4 regions of the Peribacillus sp. GL_122 genome follow, and region 2 is predicted to be linked to each of the others. Evidence: riboswitches for the same ligand, from Rfam matches in the RefSeq annotation. Region 2 holds a riboswitch; each other region holds the start of a gene.
The links. A riboswitch is a leader RNA that binds a small molecule or an ion and turns the genes downstream of it on or off. The one in region 2 is predicted to bind glycine.
Positions count from the first base shown of each region.

Region 1 (3,968 bases), 1.6 Mb from region 2:
GTTCCCCGAGGATATCTTCACCGATATTATCGGAGCGTTCATGATTTTCCATCGGGCCTACAAATTCTAAAGGAAGCTTCAGTGCAGCGGACTTATCTCTCAGCTCACTTCTCCAATTTGAATGGATCTCCCCAGCAAGATACACGGTTAACTTCATTGTTTTCCTCCTCGGTATTAAAATTGCTTTCATTGTACCATGTTTTTTAGAAAATGGATGAATTCCATAAATAAGGATAATATTATCCATAAGGTAGTAAAAGAGACGGCTGGAGGAATGACGATGGCTTTATCGAATAAGAATATCCTTGTTTTTCTGTTGATAAGCAGTTTGATTGTGGGCTGCTCAAGTATCGAGAGACAAACCGAAAAGGCTATGAAGGCTGCTGAAGTGGCTTTTCGTGACGATGAAAAACAGCCCAATCAAGAGGCGGGGCTAATTCAGGTCTATCTGCCAAAGGATTTTAAAGTAGTGGAAGAACATGATAATAATTTGATTTTACAAAAAGGTGATAAGATTTATATATTATTTGACAATCCAAATGAAAAAGAAGACAGCTCCGTGATATATTTGGCGATAAAGGAACAAGATGATCAAAATGTAATGCTGCATTCTTTTCAGACTGAAGATAAATTCGGCTTTATCTCGATCAAAGAGATACCGAAAGAAAAGTATGAGCTTGCAGTGGGAATCGGCGGGGTGAAGCTGACAACCGAAACGGATAAAGACCAATTAAAAACCGATGCAAAACAAATGATGGAAATCGTTTCATCCGTGCCCCAGTAATAAGCTGACCCCTGCCTTTCAACCGATCCGTATTAATGGTTGATTTCTGGAGAGTCTGGTATGATGGGATTATAAAAACTAAGGTGTCATTTAGAGCAGGAGGAATATTCAAATGGAAAATTTACAAACCGTTGAGCAATATGATGCATTGAAAAATGAAGGCAAACATATCTTTCTTTTTTCGGCGACATGGTGTGGGGATTGCCGTGTAATCGAACCGATAATGCCGGAGATTGAAACGAAATTTCCTGACTTTACATTCATTCATGTGGACCGTGATGAATTCATCGATGTGTGTGCGGCTAATGATGTATTCGGTATACCAAGTTTCATCGCGTATGATAATGGTAAAGAGCTAGGCAGATTCGTGAGCAAGGATCGTAAAACGCAAGAACAAATTGAGGAATTCATACAATCACTATAATCAATATCCCCTTCTCGCTGGGGATTTTTCAATGAAGAGGAGGGTCAGTCATGAAAATGGACAGCACGAAGCTGAAAAATATCCTGAAGGAATGTTTAAAAGATGAAAATCGCACATTTAAATTCGATAGCAAGAAAGATACGTTACGGGTGGAAAATGTGAAGACCGGGAAGGGTATCACCATCGAGTTGCCTCCTGTACTTGCTAACTATGAAAACGTACAGGAAAAGGCCATCGATGAAATTATCTATTACGTGGAAGAGGCCCTGAATGTGATGGGGGGAGAACATAGCATGGAAGGCAAGGAGAAATTCATTTTCCCAGTCATCCGCTCGACCTCCTTTCCAATGGAATCGGAAGAAGGAAATCCATTTTTATTCGATGAGCATACGGCTGAAACCCGGATTTTTTATGCCCTTGATTTAGGGAAAACCTACCGTCTTATAGATGAAAAGATGATTCAACGGGAAAATTGGCAGGGTGACAGGATCCGTGAAATTGCCCTTTTTAATGCCCGTTCCCTCTCCACTGAAATGAAGTCGGATATCGTTGCAGGTAATGCATTTTATTTTTTGAACACGAATGATGGTTATGATGCCAGCAGGATCCTGAATGAATCATGGCTTCGGGAAATGAAGGACAAGATCGAGGGAACCATGGCTGTGGCCATTCCCCATCAGGACGTCATCATCATTGCCGATGTGAAGAATGATACGGGCTATGATATTCTTGCGCAAATGGCGATGAGCTTCTTTGCCAGCGGTCATGTTCCAATAACGGCTCTATCATTTCTTTACGAAGAAAATGAGTTGGAGCCCATCTTCATTATGGGTAAAAACAAAAAGCGTGAACAATAATATATTGAATACAAAAGGACCGTGTCAGCATCTGACAGCGGTCCTTTTAAAGTTTAATAGAGTTTATGACCCTTAGAGTTGATATTTATTTTTTAATCGGTGATAATATAATTGTAATATTTTGAAAATATGGAATAAAACAATATAACGAGCGGATGAACGTTGTGGGAGAGTGCAAAGCATTGAGCCACCGAAGGAGCAAGTTCCAAAAATATCCCTTGGAGCAAATCTCTCAGGTAAATGGAACCGCAGCTGGACGCAACTCTGGAGAGCGCGCAGGAAGTGTGCCACCAACGGGGAAACCTCCATGACCAAAATGGAGTTAAACTCTCAGGTAAAAGGACAGAGAAGGGAGCGGTAAGTTTACGGAACCCTTCTCTGTCCTTTTTTATTTGGCTTTTTACATACAGAAGGTTTGCAGCGAACATGGAACTTACTAATATGCTAATCAACTTGAAATAATGGGGGAGAATAATCGTGAATGTGAAAAGCAAATTAATGAACATGCTTGAAGCCCGTAAAGGGGAAATGGTTCAAATCCGCCGTCATTTACACGAGAATCCGGAGCTATCCTTCAAAGAAGAGAAAACGGCAAAATATATCATTGATTTTTATAAGGGGAAAGATGTATCGATTCAAACGAATGTAGGAAATGGATTAGGGATCATCGTGACGATCGAAGGCGGAAAACCAGGGAAAACGATAGGTCTCCGTGCCGATTTCGATGCACTGCCGATTTCAGAAGAAGCGGAGGTTCCATTCCGTTCAAAAAATGAAGGTGTCATGCATGCCTGCGGACACGATGGGCATACCGCTTATTTATTGGTATTGGCAGACTGCATCAATGAGCTGAAAGATTCCCTATCAGGTACGATCAAAATAATTCATCAACATGCAGAAGAAACACCCCCCGGAGGAGCCAAAAGCATTATGGAATCAGGGTTTTTGGATGAACTGGATGCTGTTTTTGGAATCCATTTATTTCCTTCTCATCCAGCAGGGGTTGTCGGGTATCGCGGCGGCTATTCGATGGCTGGACGGACCTATTTCAAGTTAGCGATAAAGGGTGTAGGCGGCCATGGATCCTCCCCGCATATGGCTAATGATACCATTGTGGCAGGCGCCCATTTCGTGACAGCCGTACAAACCGTAATCAGCCGTCGCTTGAACCCTTTTGATATGGGTGTAGTCACAATCGGCTCCTTCGATGGAAAAGGAAGCTTTAATGTCATTAAAGATCGTATAGAAATTGAAGGGGATGTTCGTTATATGACAGCAGAGACCCAACAGCTGATCGATAAGGAAATCCACCGGATCGTTAAAGGGATAGAAACGGAATTTGATGTTCAGTGCGAACTTACATATGTTCCCGATTATCCTCCGTTATATAATGACCCTGAACTGACTGGATTCGTGAAAAATAGCCTGGAAAGCATGGATGACAAAGATATTAAGAAGGTTGTGGAATTTCCGGTTTTCTCTGGTTCGGAAGATTTTTCGTATTATGCAGAAAAGATTCCTGGCTGCTTCTTTTACATTGGCTGTAAACCGAAAGGGGTGGAGAAGGCATATTTCAATCACCATCCTAAATTCGACATTGATGAGGATGCCCTTTTGATCGCTTCCAAATCAGTGGCGCAGGTTGTATGCAGTTTTTATGAATGGAAATAGTACCTTTGGTCTTTGTTTGCAAAAAAAACGCAGAAACCCACAAAACACCGTTCGGTATTAACGAACGGTGTTTTATGGGTTGCGGCAGGTATTTGGATGCCGTCGGCGGTTTCATGAAGGATGTTGCAATGAATTGGCCAGTCTGCTTCAAAGGCTGCATGAAAACTTAATCTCTTTGTAAACGCGATTTAACAGCGGTGTTTTATTTAAATAGTAGACTAGGGGCTAATGT
Region 1 covers NZ_CM174415.1:4,294,367-4,298,334, reverse strand. Annotated here, with positions in the region: gene AC3ISB_RS20750 (YtoQ family protein) at 1-157, opposite strand, end outside; gene AC3ISB_RS20745 (hypothetical protein) at 281-784, shown strand; gene AC3ISB_RS20740 (thioredoxin family protein) at 897-1,208, shown strand; gene AC3ISB_RS20735 (DUF1444 domain-containing protein) at 1,259-2,065, shown strand; glycine riboswitch at 2,320-2,421, shown strand; gene AC3ISB_RS20730 (amidohydrolase) at 2,549-3,736, shown strand.
Region 1: linked by a shared signal. The riboswitch ahead of AC3ISB_RS20730 (amidohydrolase) and the one ahead of AC3ISB_RS13020 (amino acid permease) in region 2 are both predicted to bind glycine.

Region 2 (3,968 bases):
TAATTATGTCAAGCATTTTTGAAAGCGCTAACAATACTATTCTAAAATATTTATTTCGAATTATCATAGAATCAACCAGATATCTTTGGCTTTTTAAAACGGGCAGATTTTTTACTCACCGAGTTGGAAAAAATGGAGCGGCAACTATCTGGACAAACACAGCAAATAGAATCAAAGGATTTCTTGCCTCTTAATTCCCCGCTACCTCTCTCTGATTCTCCTGATCCACCTTCGTTATGCGCATCTTATAAATCGCAATCAGCATAATGAACCAAACAGGAGTAACGAATAAGGCAACACGAGTGTCGTCCGCAAGTGCAAGAACAACAAGGACGAACGCTAGGAAAACAAGGATCAAGTAATTGGAAATTGGATAAAGTGGTAATTTAAATTTGTTCTTTTTCACTAGATCTGGTCTTGTTTTACGGTATTTCAAATGACTGATGACTGTAATTCCCCAAATAAAGATGAAACATACGGTAGAAATACTTGTAATCAAGGTAAATACTCCTTCAGGCATTAAATAATTCAAAACAACAGAAATTAAAATGACAACAGTTGAAAAGAACAATGCATTGGAAGGTACTTTACGGTCATTAAGTTTTGCAAACGGTACAGGTGCATTTTTATCTTTGGCAAGTGAGTATACCATCCGGCTTGTACTGAAGATTGCGCTGTTACATGCCGAAGCAGCCGATGTTAGGACTACAAAATTAACGATACCAGCAGCTCCAGCAATACCTACAGCCACAAATACTTGAACGAATGGGCTTTCCGTTGGGATGATTGCGTTCCACGGATAAACACTCATAATGACAATAAGTGCGCCAATGTAGAAAATTATAATCCGAATAGGAATATTATTGATCGCCTTGGGGATAACTTTTTCTGGATCTTCTGTTTCACCTGCTGTAAGTCCTACAAGTTCAATGCCCACAAACGCAAACACTACCATCTGGAATGAGAGGACAAAACCATTTATTCCATTTGGGAACATACCTTCGTGACTCCACAGATTCGTGAAACTTGCTGCGCCTGAATCAGTGGAAAAGCCTTTAATAATCATGAAAATACCGATAACAATTAATGCTAGAATAGCTATGACCTTAATTAATGCGAACCAGAATTCCATTTCGCCAAAAAGTTTTACGGTTGCAAGATTCATAAATAGCAGAATGACTAGTGCAATTAATCCAGGCATCCACTGCGGTACGGAGGGAAACCAATACTGAGTATAAAGTCCAACTGCTGTTAAGTCGGCCATTGCGATTGAAATCCAGCAGAACCAGTATGTCCAGCCGGTTACAAATGCTGCCATATTACCTAAATAGTCTCTTACAAAGTCAACAAAGGAATGATAGTTCAAATTAGATAAGAGTAGTTCTCCAAGTGCGCGCATGATTAAAAAACAAATGATGCCTGTAATCATGTAAGCAAATAGAATTGATGGCCCAGCTAAATGAATAGATTTTCCTGCCCCAAGAAATAATCCCGTTCCGATTGCACCACCAATAGCTATGAGTTGTACGTGCCTGTTTTTTAACCCTCTATCCAACTTTTGTTCCTGCATACGATTCCCCACTTTCTACTTTTATAGGCTACTTGGAATTTTTTCCTTATAAAGGTTCAGTCCTTCAATGAGTGTGAATTATTAGCATACTGGGAGACTGACCTATCACTGTAAGCGCTTTCTTGGTGGGTACTAGATATAGTTTTTTGAAATAGATCTACCAACCTTTTTTGAAAATATACCATTAGTTGCACAAATCAAAGGATAGACTCATTTATCTACATATCTCCATGCACTCTCCTCTCTTTTTATCTTTCCAAGTACAAAAAAAGGCAGAGGAAAGATAGGGATTTTCCTAACTTCCTCTGTCCTTTTACCTGAGAGTTTAGCTCCTTCGGTGGCCTATGGCTCTCTTCAGAGACGCGTCCAATTGTAGTCCTTTTACCTGAGAGATTAGTCCCCTGCTTTTTAGGGTTTGCTCCTTCGGTGCTAAACAATGTTTAGTCTCTCCCACAATCTTCATCCGCTGATATAGAGTTGTACTACTAGTTGTATATTATCGGGTTTTAATGGATATTTCAATTATTATCTGAAAAAGCTCTATTTTCTGATAATTAAATATGGACAAGTTTGAACTTTATGAACAGTGTATAATTTGAAGTTATTAGCTACGAAAAAACAAGCTTATAGCAGCTTTTCTATGTCGCAAGGAATCCCAAACAAGCTTATGTATAAGCGAAACATTTTTACATTTTTCCGATTGACAATACGGGTAAATTTTAAAGTTGGGAAAGGGCATAGAGTCTATAGTTTTAACATAATTAATGTATGGAAAAAGAGAAAATTCGAGACTCGCGAAAATCCTTGCAGCAGTAAAGATTGTCTAGGAGCTTCCTCCCTAAGTTCAGCAGTATCAGAAGCCTTCTCTTCTTTATCAACTTCCTCTTCAGCCCCACTACCTGCTATATTAGCAATGATGACTATTGCTAGAACCCATACCCACCACTTCTTTGGCTTCTTTAGCTTGATTTTTTTTTCCTTAACCATTAAGCCTTATACCCCCTTTACAGTTTTTCAGACGGACTGTTGTAAACAAAAATAGAATAACATAATTTGGATCAATAAGGTTTATATTTATCATCAAGCATTCATTTTCACAATGCTTGACGTGTTAACGAAACCATCTCCCATTTCACTTTACCAGCGTCAAACCAGGCCTCTAATTTGGTTAGCCTCTTCTTTTAAAACATATCCATAAAGTATGATCAATTCTATACCTTACCTTGATAAAATGACATATTTTAAGGGCGTGTTTAGGATGATCCAAACACACCCTTATAAAAATTCAATTGATTCATTCTATAAAAAGGGTTGATTTATTTGCATTCCCTATTTACAGATAGGTGAAAATTCGAAGTTATCGTTGCCTTTTCCATAGTAATAGGGTGGTTAGATTTTTTATTTATAGAATCAATCAGCCCCTACCTCGCACCGTGCATGAAAGTTTCCCTTCACACGGAGAATCCGTCTATCAGGTACTGCCATTAGCCTTTCTCCGCAATCGTTTTACTTTTTACTAATAAAAATATCTAATTCAGCAAATCCTGTGGTAATCTGAACCACACCTTACAAATGATTCTAATCTTTTCCTTAATCTAACTCATAATAACCACAAACAACATACCCTACTGCTTTTGCTGCCACGAGAAGGGCATCTTCATCGATATCAAATTTAGGATTATGATTAAAATAAGGTTTTTCTACTCCTTTAGGTGTACAAGCAATGTAAAAGAAACAGGAAGGGATTTTTTCAGCATAGTAAGCAAAGTCTTCAGATGGCGGCATTGCTGGAAATTCCATTACTTCTTTAATATCTTTATCCTTTGCATTCTTAAGAAACTCAGCAACTTTTCCTGTTAGTTCGGGATCATTATATAAAGGTGGATAGTCATTCGTATATGTAAGATCACATGTTACACCAAACTCTTCTTCATGTCCTTTTACAAGGCGTTTAACTTCCTTTTCAATTTTTTCTTTTGTTTCAACAGTCATATAACGGATATCGCCTTCAAGCTCTACGCTGTCTTTAATTATATTAAATGTTCCTTTTCCATCAAAAGATCCAATAGTAATCACACCAATATCAAATGGACTTAATCGACGGCTAATAATCGTTTGAGCAGCTGTAACAAAATGAGCACCAGCCACAATGGCATCATTTGCTAGATGTGGTGAGGAACCATGTCCACCTCTGCCTTGAATTTTTAATTTCAAATAAGCCCTGCCGTTAAAGGAATATCCAGCATGATAACCAACAACTCCTGCTGAATCCATTGGCAGCAGATGGATGCCAAATATATTATCTAAATCGTCAAGTACCCCGGATTCTACAATACTCTTTGCCCCGCCTGGCGGAACTTCTTCCGCATGCTGATGAATAATTTTGATTGTACCGGGA
Region 2 covers NZ_CM174415.1:2,697,647-2,701,614, reverse strand. Annotated here, with positions in the region: gene AC3ISB_RS13020 (amino acid permease) at 191-1,570, opposite strand; glycine riboswitch at 1,874-1,930, opposite strand; glycine riboswitch at 1,934-2,033, opposite strand; gene AC3ISB_RS13015 (hypothetical protein) at 2,315-2,557, opposite strand; gene AC3ISB_RS13010 (amidohydrolase) at 3,161-3,968, opposite strand, start outside.

Region 3 (3,968 bases), 1.1 Mb from region 2:
GTTATAAATCATCACATCTTCTTCCTGACCAAGGCGGTGAATCCGTCCAATTCTCTGTTCGAGCCTCATGGGGTTCCATGGCAGGTCAAAATTAATCAAGTGATGGCAAAACTGAAGGTTTATCCCTTCCCCGCCAGCTTCTGTTGCTATTAATACCTGTATATTCTTTTGGAATAATTCCCGCATCCAGTCTTTCTTTCCGCGCTTAAAACCGCCTCGGAAGGGAACCGAAGAAATTCCATTCTGCTGTAGGTACCATTGGAGATATAGCTGAGTCGCCCGGTATTCGGTAAAGATAATCACTTTGTCATCAATTTTCTTGATCAGTTCCAGTGCTTTTTCAGCCTTGGAGTTCTGAACTGTTTCATTCACTTTAGAAAATAAATCATCAAGCTTTGCCAAAAAGTCAGGGGAAGGCTGATCATATTTTTCTTTCATATTCTTTAATGTATAAAAGACCGCCTCTCTGCTGCTGCATGCTTCCCTTTGGAGAGTGAGAGCCGAAAAGGCGCTTCCTTTTGATCCATCCGAAATAGGCTTGAATTTGGAAACAGCATCGTACAATGCCTGTTCCGTTGGAGAAAATTCAATGGTGATGGTTTCCACATGCCGTTTTGTCCATTCAATGCCAGTATCGGCCCGCCGGTTTCGAATCATGACAGTATTGACCAGTTCCTTTAGGTGTTCATCTTCAATGATGTTCCGGCCTTTCCCTTTATACTTTTCCGAAAAGAGTGAGGCATTTCCCAAGTGGCCCGGTTTCAATAACGAAACGAGGTGAAAAATCTCCTCGACTTTATTTTGAATCGGAGTGGCTGTCAGGAGTAAACAAAATTTCTTTTTCAGATTTTGGACGAATTCATAGTTCTTCGTCTTATTGTTTTTAAGTTTATGAGCTTCATCAATAATGATGAAGTCATATTCCTGAGTAAAAATGATATCTCGATGTGGAGCGCGTTTCGCTGTATCAATGGATGAAATGACCACATCACAGGAGTCCCAAACATAACTTTTTCTCTGAACGACTGCCGGTATATGAAACTTGGTATTCAATTCAAAAGCCCATTGTGTGACAAGGGAGGCTGGAACAAGGATCAATACTTTTTTTACAAGGCCCCTAATCATATACTCTTTTAGGATCAAGCCTGCTTCAATTGTTTTTCCGAGCCCCACCTCATCAGCTAAAATGGCCTTTCCATTCATCTTTTCCACCACTTGCTTGGCTGCTTCCAATTGATGGGGAAGCGGGGTTAACTGCGGAAGGTGCTTGGGCGCCTGTAAACCTTCAAAATCAGGGATGATAAGATTTTCCTCCATTTGAACCGCCAACTTATAAAGCTCCCAATTTCCCCATGGACCGTCATTTTCCATTTTTTGCAGAAACTCGTCATTCCATTCAGAATTGAAGGATATATTGATTTTCATAGAAATAACTCCCTCTTAAATCATAATTTCCTTAATAAAAGGTCAAAACCCGAACATTTCGTATGTGAAGTAAGAAAAATATTTCTTTTCAAAAGATATTGCAGAGATAAGTTTCTTAGGGTAGGATATAAGTATATTTAGAAAATTCCAATTTCCAAACGCTACAAAGAATCTTTGTACATCGATTTTGCAGTTCGCGTTTTCTTAGTATGAGCTATAGGCTCCTAATTTATCCAAGATTACTGAAGGAGATCACTCAAACGGTTTCTGAAGTTTTAGGAGAATTGGCAGAGAATGCATTCCATGATGCTCAAAGGTTTTACCGATGCTTGGGGCTATTTCGCTTCCTTTCATTGGTAGACCATTCATATGCGGGTGAAGATAAGGGGAGAGACTACGGATGTAGCGCCGAAGGAGCAAACTTAGCAGTGAATCTCTCAGGCAAAAGAACTCTTATTGGACGCAACTCTGGAGAGCGCCGCCCGTTTTGGGACGGCCACCAAAGGGGAAAACCTATTACATAGGTAAACTTTCAGGTTTCAGGACAGAGAAAAAGCTCAAACGGGCTTTCTCTGTCCTTTTTTGTGCTTTTTTCACATCATGAATCAGGATATACCTGATGCGTAATGACAAGAAGCTTTTGATAATGAAGCCAATTAATTTAAAAAAATCTGAAGGGGGTCATTTTTTGACCAATTTAAAAAGAACACCACTATTTGAGGTTTATCGTGAATACGGAGGTAAAACGATTGATTTTGGCGGCTGGGAACTTCCTGTCCAATTTTCGGGTATAAAGGACGAACATGAAGCCGTACGTACAAAAGCGGGGTTATTCGATGTTTCCCATATGGGGGAAGTCGATGTTAAGGGTCCTGGGAGCCTTTCCTTTTTACAGAAGATGCTGACTAATGATATATCAAAGCTGCAACAGGGCGGTGCCCAATATACCGCCATGTGTTATGAAAACGGAGGAACGGTTGATGATCTTATCGTGTATAAAAGGGCTGAGGACGACTATCTGCTCGTGGTCAATGCAGCGAATACAGAAAAAGATTTCAATTGGCTGCAAGCTAATTTAACGGAAGATGTCCAAATTACGAATGTATCGAGTGACTATACACAGCTGGCACTTCAAGGACCATCTGCAGAAAAGATATTACAAAAACTATCGGGAAATACTGACTTAAGTGAAATTGGATTTTTCAAGTTCAAGGAAAATGTCCTGATCAACGGTATCTCCACGTTGGTATCCCGTACTGGATACACTGGTGAAGATGGGTTTGAGATATATAGCGACAGTGAAAATGGTCCTGCCCTTTGGAAGGCGATTATGGAAGCCGGAAAGGAAGAGGGGGTTCAGCCGATTGGTTTAGGTGCTCGTGATACCCTGCGTTTTGAAGCGAAACTGCCGCTGTATGGACAGGAGCTTTCAGCGGACATCACCCCGATGGAAGCTGGTATTGGTTTTGCAGTAAAAGTGGATAAGGAAGTGGATTTTTTCGGGAAAGCCGTTCTTGCTGAGCAAAAGGAGAAAGGAGCTCCCCGCAAGCTTGTGGGAATTGAAATGATTGACCGTGGCATTCCACGTCATGGGTATAAGGTCTACAGCGGTGATAAAGCCATTGGCGAGGTCACGACCGGTACCCAATCACCAACGTTGAAGAAAAACGTGGGATTGGTACTTATCGATAAGGAATTTTCGGTGCTGGATGCGGAAGTCGAAGTGGAAATCCGTTCCAAACGTTTGAAAGCCGTTATCATACAAACACCTTTTTATAAAAAACCACGTAAATAGAGAGGAATGGTCATTAGATGAAACATCGTTATTTACCCATGACAGAGCAAGATAAACAAGAAATGCTGGAAGCGATAGGGGTATCTACCGTTCAAGAACTTTTCAATGATATCCCTGAAAGCGTTCGTTTTCAAGGAGAATACGATATCAAGCCTGCTAAATCGGAACCTGCATTAATGAAAGAATTATCAAGGCTTGCTGCCAAGAATGCGGACCTTAAAACCTATGCTTCCTTCCTTGGTGCGGGTGTCTATGACCATTACGCACCGGTCATCGTCGATCATGTTTTATCCCGTTCTGAGTTTTATACGGCTTATACACCCTATCAGCCTGAAATTTCACAGGGCGAGCTTCAGGCGATCTTTGAATATCAAACGATGATATGTGAATTGACGGGCATGGATGTTGCTAACTCCTCCATGTATGACGGCGGGACGGCGCTAGCTGAAGCAGCCATGCTTGCTTCAGGCCAGACACGACGCAAGAAGATTCTCATTTCAGGAACCGTTCATCCTGAATCAAGAGAAGTTGTGAAGACATATGCGAAAGGGCAACGGGTGGAAGTGGTCGAAATTCCTTATAAAGACGGTGTGACGGACTTAGCTGCTTTAAGGGAATTGGCGAATGATGACATTGCAGGAGTGATCGTGCAATATCCGAACTTTTTTGGCCGCATCGAGCCATTGAAAGAAATGGAGGAAATCATTCATGGAGTCAAGTCCATGTTTATCGTTTCCAGTAACCCGCT
Region 3 covers NZ_CM174415.1:3,843,877-3,847,844, reverse strand. Annotated here, with positions in the region: gene AC3ISB_RS18565 (DEAD/DEAH box helicase) at 1-1,425, opposite strand, end outside; glycine riboswitch at 1,801-1,888, shown strand; glycine riboswitch at 1,892-1,975, shown strand; gene gcvT (glycine cleavage system aminomethyltransferase GcvT) at 2,114-3,220, shown strand; gene gcvPA (aminomethyl-transferring glycine dehydrogenase subunit GcvPA) at 3,238-3,968, shown strand, end outside.
Region 3: linked by a shared signal. The riboswitch ahead of gcvT (glycine cleavage system aminomethyltransferase GcvT) and the one ahead of AC3ISB_RS13020 (amino acid permease) in region 2 are both predicted to bind glycine.

Region 4 (3,968 bases), 2.1 Mb from region 2:
AAGTCATCCAGTTGATCCCAAGGGAATACTGTCACGATGACGAATATGGCACCAATGTAGAAAATTAAAATGCGCCATATGATTGATTGGATCGCTTTTGTTACGGTCTTGGTTGGATTTTTCGCTTCTCCTGCTGTGATTCCGATAAGCTCAACGCCTTGATAGGAAGCCACTACTAGGGAAAGCGCGAAGAAGAATCCTGTCCAGCCTCCCGTAAAGAAGCCGCCATTTGCCCAAAGATTCGATAATCCAATAGCATCCCCGCCATTCCCTATTCCAAAGAAGATAAGGCCAAGGCCGGCAATGATCATCAATATAATCGTTATGATTTTTATAAGCGCAAACCAAAATTCAAATTCCCCGAAGGATTTAACCGAAATAAGGTTTGCCGCCCCCAAGATGATCATGGCGACCACACCTGGTATCCAAGCAGGTAACTCCGGGAACCAATATTGCATATACAACCCAACCGCGATGATTTCGGACATTCCGACGATTACCCATTGAAACCAATTGCTCCAAGCAGTCATATAACCTGCCAAGGGATGTATATAGCTGCTCGCAAAGGTTGCAAAAGAACCTGTAGTCGGTTCTAAATATAGCATCTCACCCATGGAACGCATGATGAAAAATATAAAAATACCTGCGATTGCATAAGCAAGCATAACAGAGGGCCCGGTCCATTTGATGGTGCTCGCAGAACCCATGAATAAACCGACCCCGATGGTTCCGCCTAAAGCTATCATTTGAATATGTCTTGATTCCAGCCCTCTCTTTAATTCCTTGTTCGACATGATTAACTCCCCCAGATGCAATATCGGTAATGCTTTTCCATCCTTGCCACGAACGACTCTCTTTTAATTAGAAATGCTTTATCGTAATCAATATTACATAACACTTCAATTATATTTCCTTATCTTATAATAGTAAATATTCTGTAAAAATACAATTGTATTTTTGAAAAAAACAGTTACCAATAATATCTTGTCGATTTTTCTAATCTAAAAATATCATTTTAAAAAAATGATGTTCAGTATTTTATAATAGTGATCGTTCAAAAAGAGCAGAAAACTATCACTTCTGCTTAAACCTTAAGTTAAATACAAACCACTATTAAACTGCGATAATGCCTGTTTCATTTCAAAAATATTTGTTGACCTACCGAAAAATTGATGATAGAATTCCAATATTATTTTATAAGCATAATGAATGATCCAACAGTGGAAGATTAACACTGACAGACATTTCTTCACAACCGCATACAAGCAAGCGATGAATGCTATGGATGACACTATAGCAGGAGCAGCTTCTGGAGAGACTGTACAAGATGCAGCGCCGAAGGATTCACAATCTCAGGCAAAAGGACAGAAGAGTAACGAATGATAGAATTGTTATTCTGAACCCTTTAAGAGATTGGTATTATCCAATCTCTTTTTTTATTGTCCATTTTGTGATTGGACTTAAAACTACACTCTTGAAAACCAATGGAATAGGCAAGCAGGGCAAAAAATCACGTCCCTCTCTCCAAGACCATGCAGGTTGAAATCATTCACTAACAAGACTATAAAAAACGGGGGCGTAAGAATTGGCTAAACAGGAATTAAAAAGAGATTTAAAAAATCGACATGTACAACTGATTGCAATAGGAGGAACCATTGGCACCGGTTTATTTTTAGGATCCGGAAAAGCCATACAATTGGCTGGACCTTCCATTATATTCTCCTATCTGATAATAGGGATTGCCTTGTTTTTTGTGATGAGGGCGCTGGGCGAATTGCTATTATCCAATGCAGGTTATGCATCATTCACTGAATTTGCAACCGAATATGTCGGTCCATGGGCTGGATTCGTGACAGGTTGGACATATTGGTTCTGTTGGATCATGACCGCAATGGCCGATATCATAGCTGTCGGTGTCTATATACAATATTGGTTCGATATCCCTCAATGGATTCCAGCTCTAATATGCCTAGTCATTCTGTTAGGGTTGAACCTATTGACCGTTAAGTTATTTGGCGAATTGGAATTCTGGTTTGCCATCATTAAAGTAATCACGATCCTTGCCTTGATCATCGTAGGAATCATTCTATTGATCATCGGCTTCAACACCAATACCGGAACGGTTTCCGTAACGAACCTATGGAATCATGGGGGCATGTTCCCCAATGGCATTTCCGGATTCCTATTATCATTACAGTTGGTCGTCTTCTCATTTGTCGGTGTCGAATTGGTCGGGGTTTCCGCAGCGGAAACGGCGAACCCGAGAAAGAACATTCCTTCTGCCATCAATAAAATCCCTGTCCGGATTTTACTTTTCTATGTTGGTGCCCTATTCGTCATTCTCTGTGTCAACCCATGGACACAACTTGATGCCTCAAGCAGCCCATTTGTAGAGGTCTTTGCGTTAATCGGCATTCCTGTCGCTGCAGGAATCATCAACTTCGTCGTGTTGACATCCGCTGCTTCTGCATGTAACAGCGGTTTATTTTCAACAAGCCGAATACTCTATACGTTAAGCAGGAATGGCGAAGCCCCTGCTAAACTGGAAAAATTAAATAAACAGGCTGTTCCAAGCAATGCCTTATTAACATCCACAATCGTTGTATCAATAGGGGCATTATTAAGCAAGCTGATACCGGAACAGGCATTTACCGTCGTGACGACCATCAGTGCCATCTGTTTCATTTGGGTATGGAGCATTATCTTGATCTCCCATCTCAAATATTCGAAAACAAGGCCTGATCTAAGAGCCGAATCGACTTTCAAGGCTCCTTTTACACCCTTTGTCAATTACGCCATTTTAGGATTATTCCTATTCATCCTTATTGTTATGCTGTTCGCTGAAGCTACACGACTATCACTGCTCTTGACCCCGATCTGGTTCATACTCTTGGTGATACTATATAACTATCGGAAAAAAAATAGCTAAAGGAAATAAAGCCTTGAATTCAATTCGAATTCAAGGCTTTATCCATCTAAGAAACATATCAAGATTAGGCAGTTGGCGCGTTTTTGCTAAAATATATCACCCAACTCCATTAAATTTTATATCAAAATAGTGTAAGCTATTATATATCATCGGACCTTTTTAAAAGAAGGTAAATCCGTCTTGTATGAATTTTCCTTCCCGGTTTGGTTCACCCAGCCATCAGTGGCATTGAAGAATAAACCCCATTGATGGACGTTTCACTTATTTAAAACGGAGGGGTTTGTTTAATGAAGATTATATATATCCTTACTCTAGTTCCTTTTATAGGCATACTAGGATTTCTACCTTTTGTTAATAAAATAGAACCATACGTATTAGGAATGCCTTTCAATATGTTCTGGATGGCTATGTGGGTTGTCCTTACCTCTGCCATATTGGGCATCATGTATAAGCTGGATCCCAGGAATCGGGAAGGTGACCAGAAATGAATATTGCTCTCTTAATCATTTTAGCATTTTTACTTCTATCGATATTTTTAGGGATACGCTCTTCAAAAGGAAAAGATATGAACTTGGAACAATGGACGGTGGGCGGACGTGGTTTTGGTGCGATTTTCGTCTTTCTGCTGATGGCCGGGGAAATCTATACGACCTTCTCCTTCCTTGGCGGCAGCGGCTGGGCATATGGCAAGGGCGCACCCGCTCTATATGTTCTAATTTACATTACTCTGTCTTACGTATTATCCTATTGGCTCCTTCCGGAAATATGGAAATATGCCAAAGAAAATAAACTGATGTCTCAATCCGATTTCTTTGTGAGCAAATATAAGAGTCCCAGTTTAGGAATTTTGGCTGCACTTGTCGGTGTGGTGTCGATGATTCCAGTGATCGTCGTGCAGCTGAAAGGATTGGGAATCATTGTCTCAGAGGCATCTTATGGTGCCATCTCAATGTCCGAGGCAGTTTGGATGGGGGCGATCAGCCTTACCATTTATGTGATGATCTCCGGTATACACGGTTCTGTTTGGATAGCGGTCATT
Region 4 covers NZ_CM174415.1:638,844-642,811, reverse strand. Annotated here, with positions in the region: gene AC3ISB_RS03105 (amino acid permease) at 1-794, opposite strand, end outside; glycine riboswitch at 1,300-1,378, shown strand; gene AC3ISB_RS03100 (amino acid permease) at 1,586-2,929, shown strand; gene AC3ISB_RS03095 (DUF3311 domain-containing protein) at 3,217-3,417, shown strand; gene AC3ISB_RS03090 (sodium:solute symporter family protein) at 3,414-3,968, shown strand, end outside.
Region 4: linked by a shared signal. The riboswitch ahead of AC3ISB_RS03100 (amino acid permease) and the one ahead of AC3ISB_RS13020 (amino acid permease) in region 2 are both predicted to bind glycine.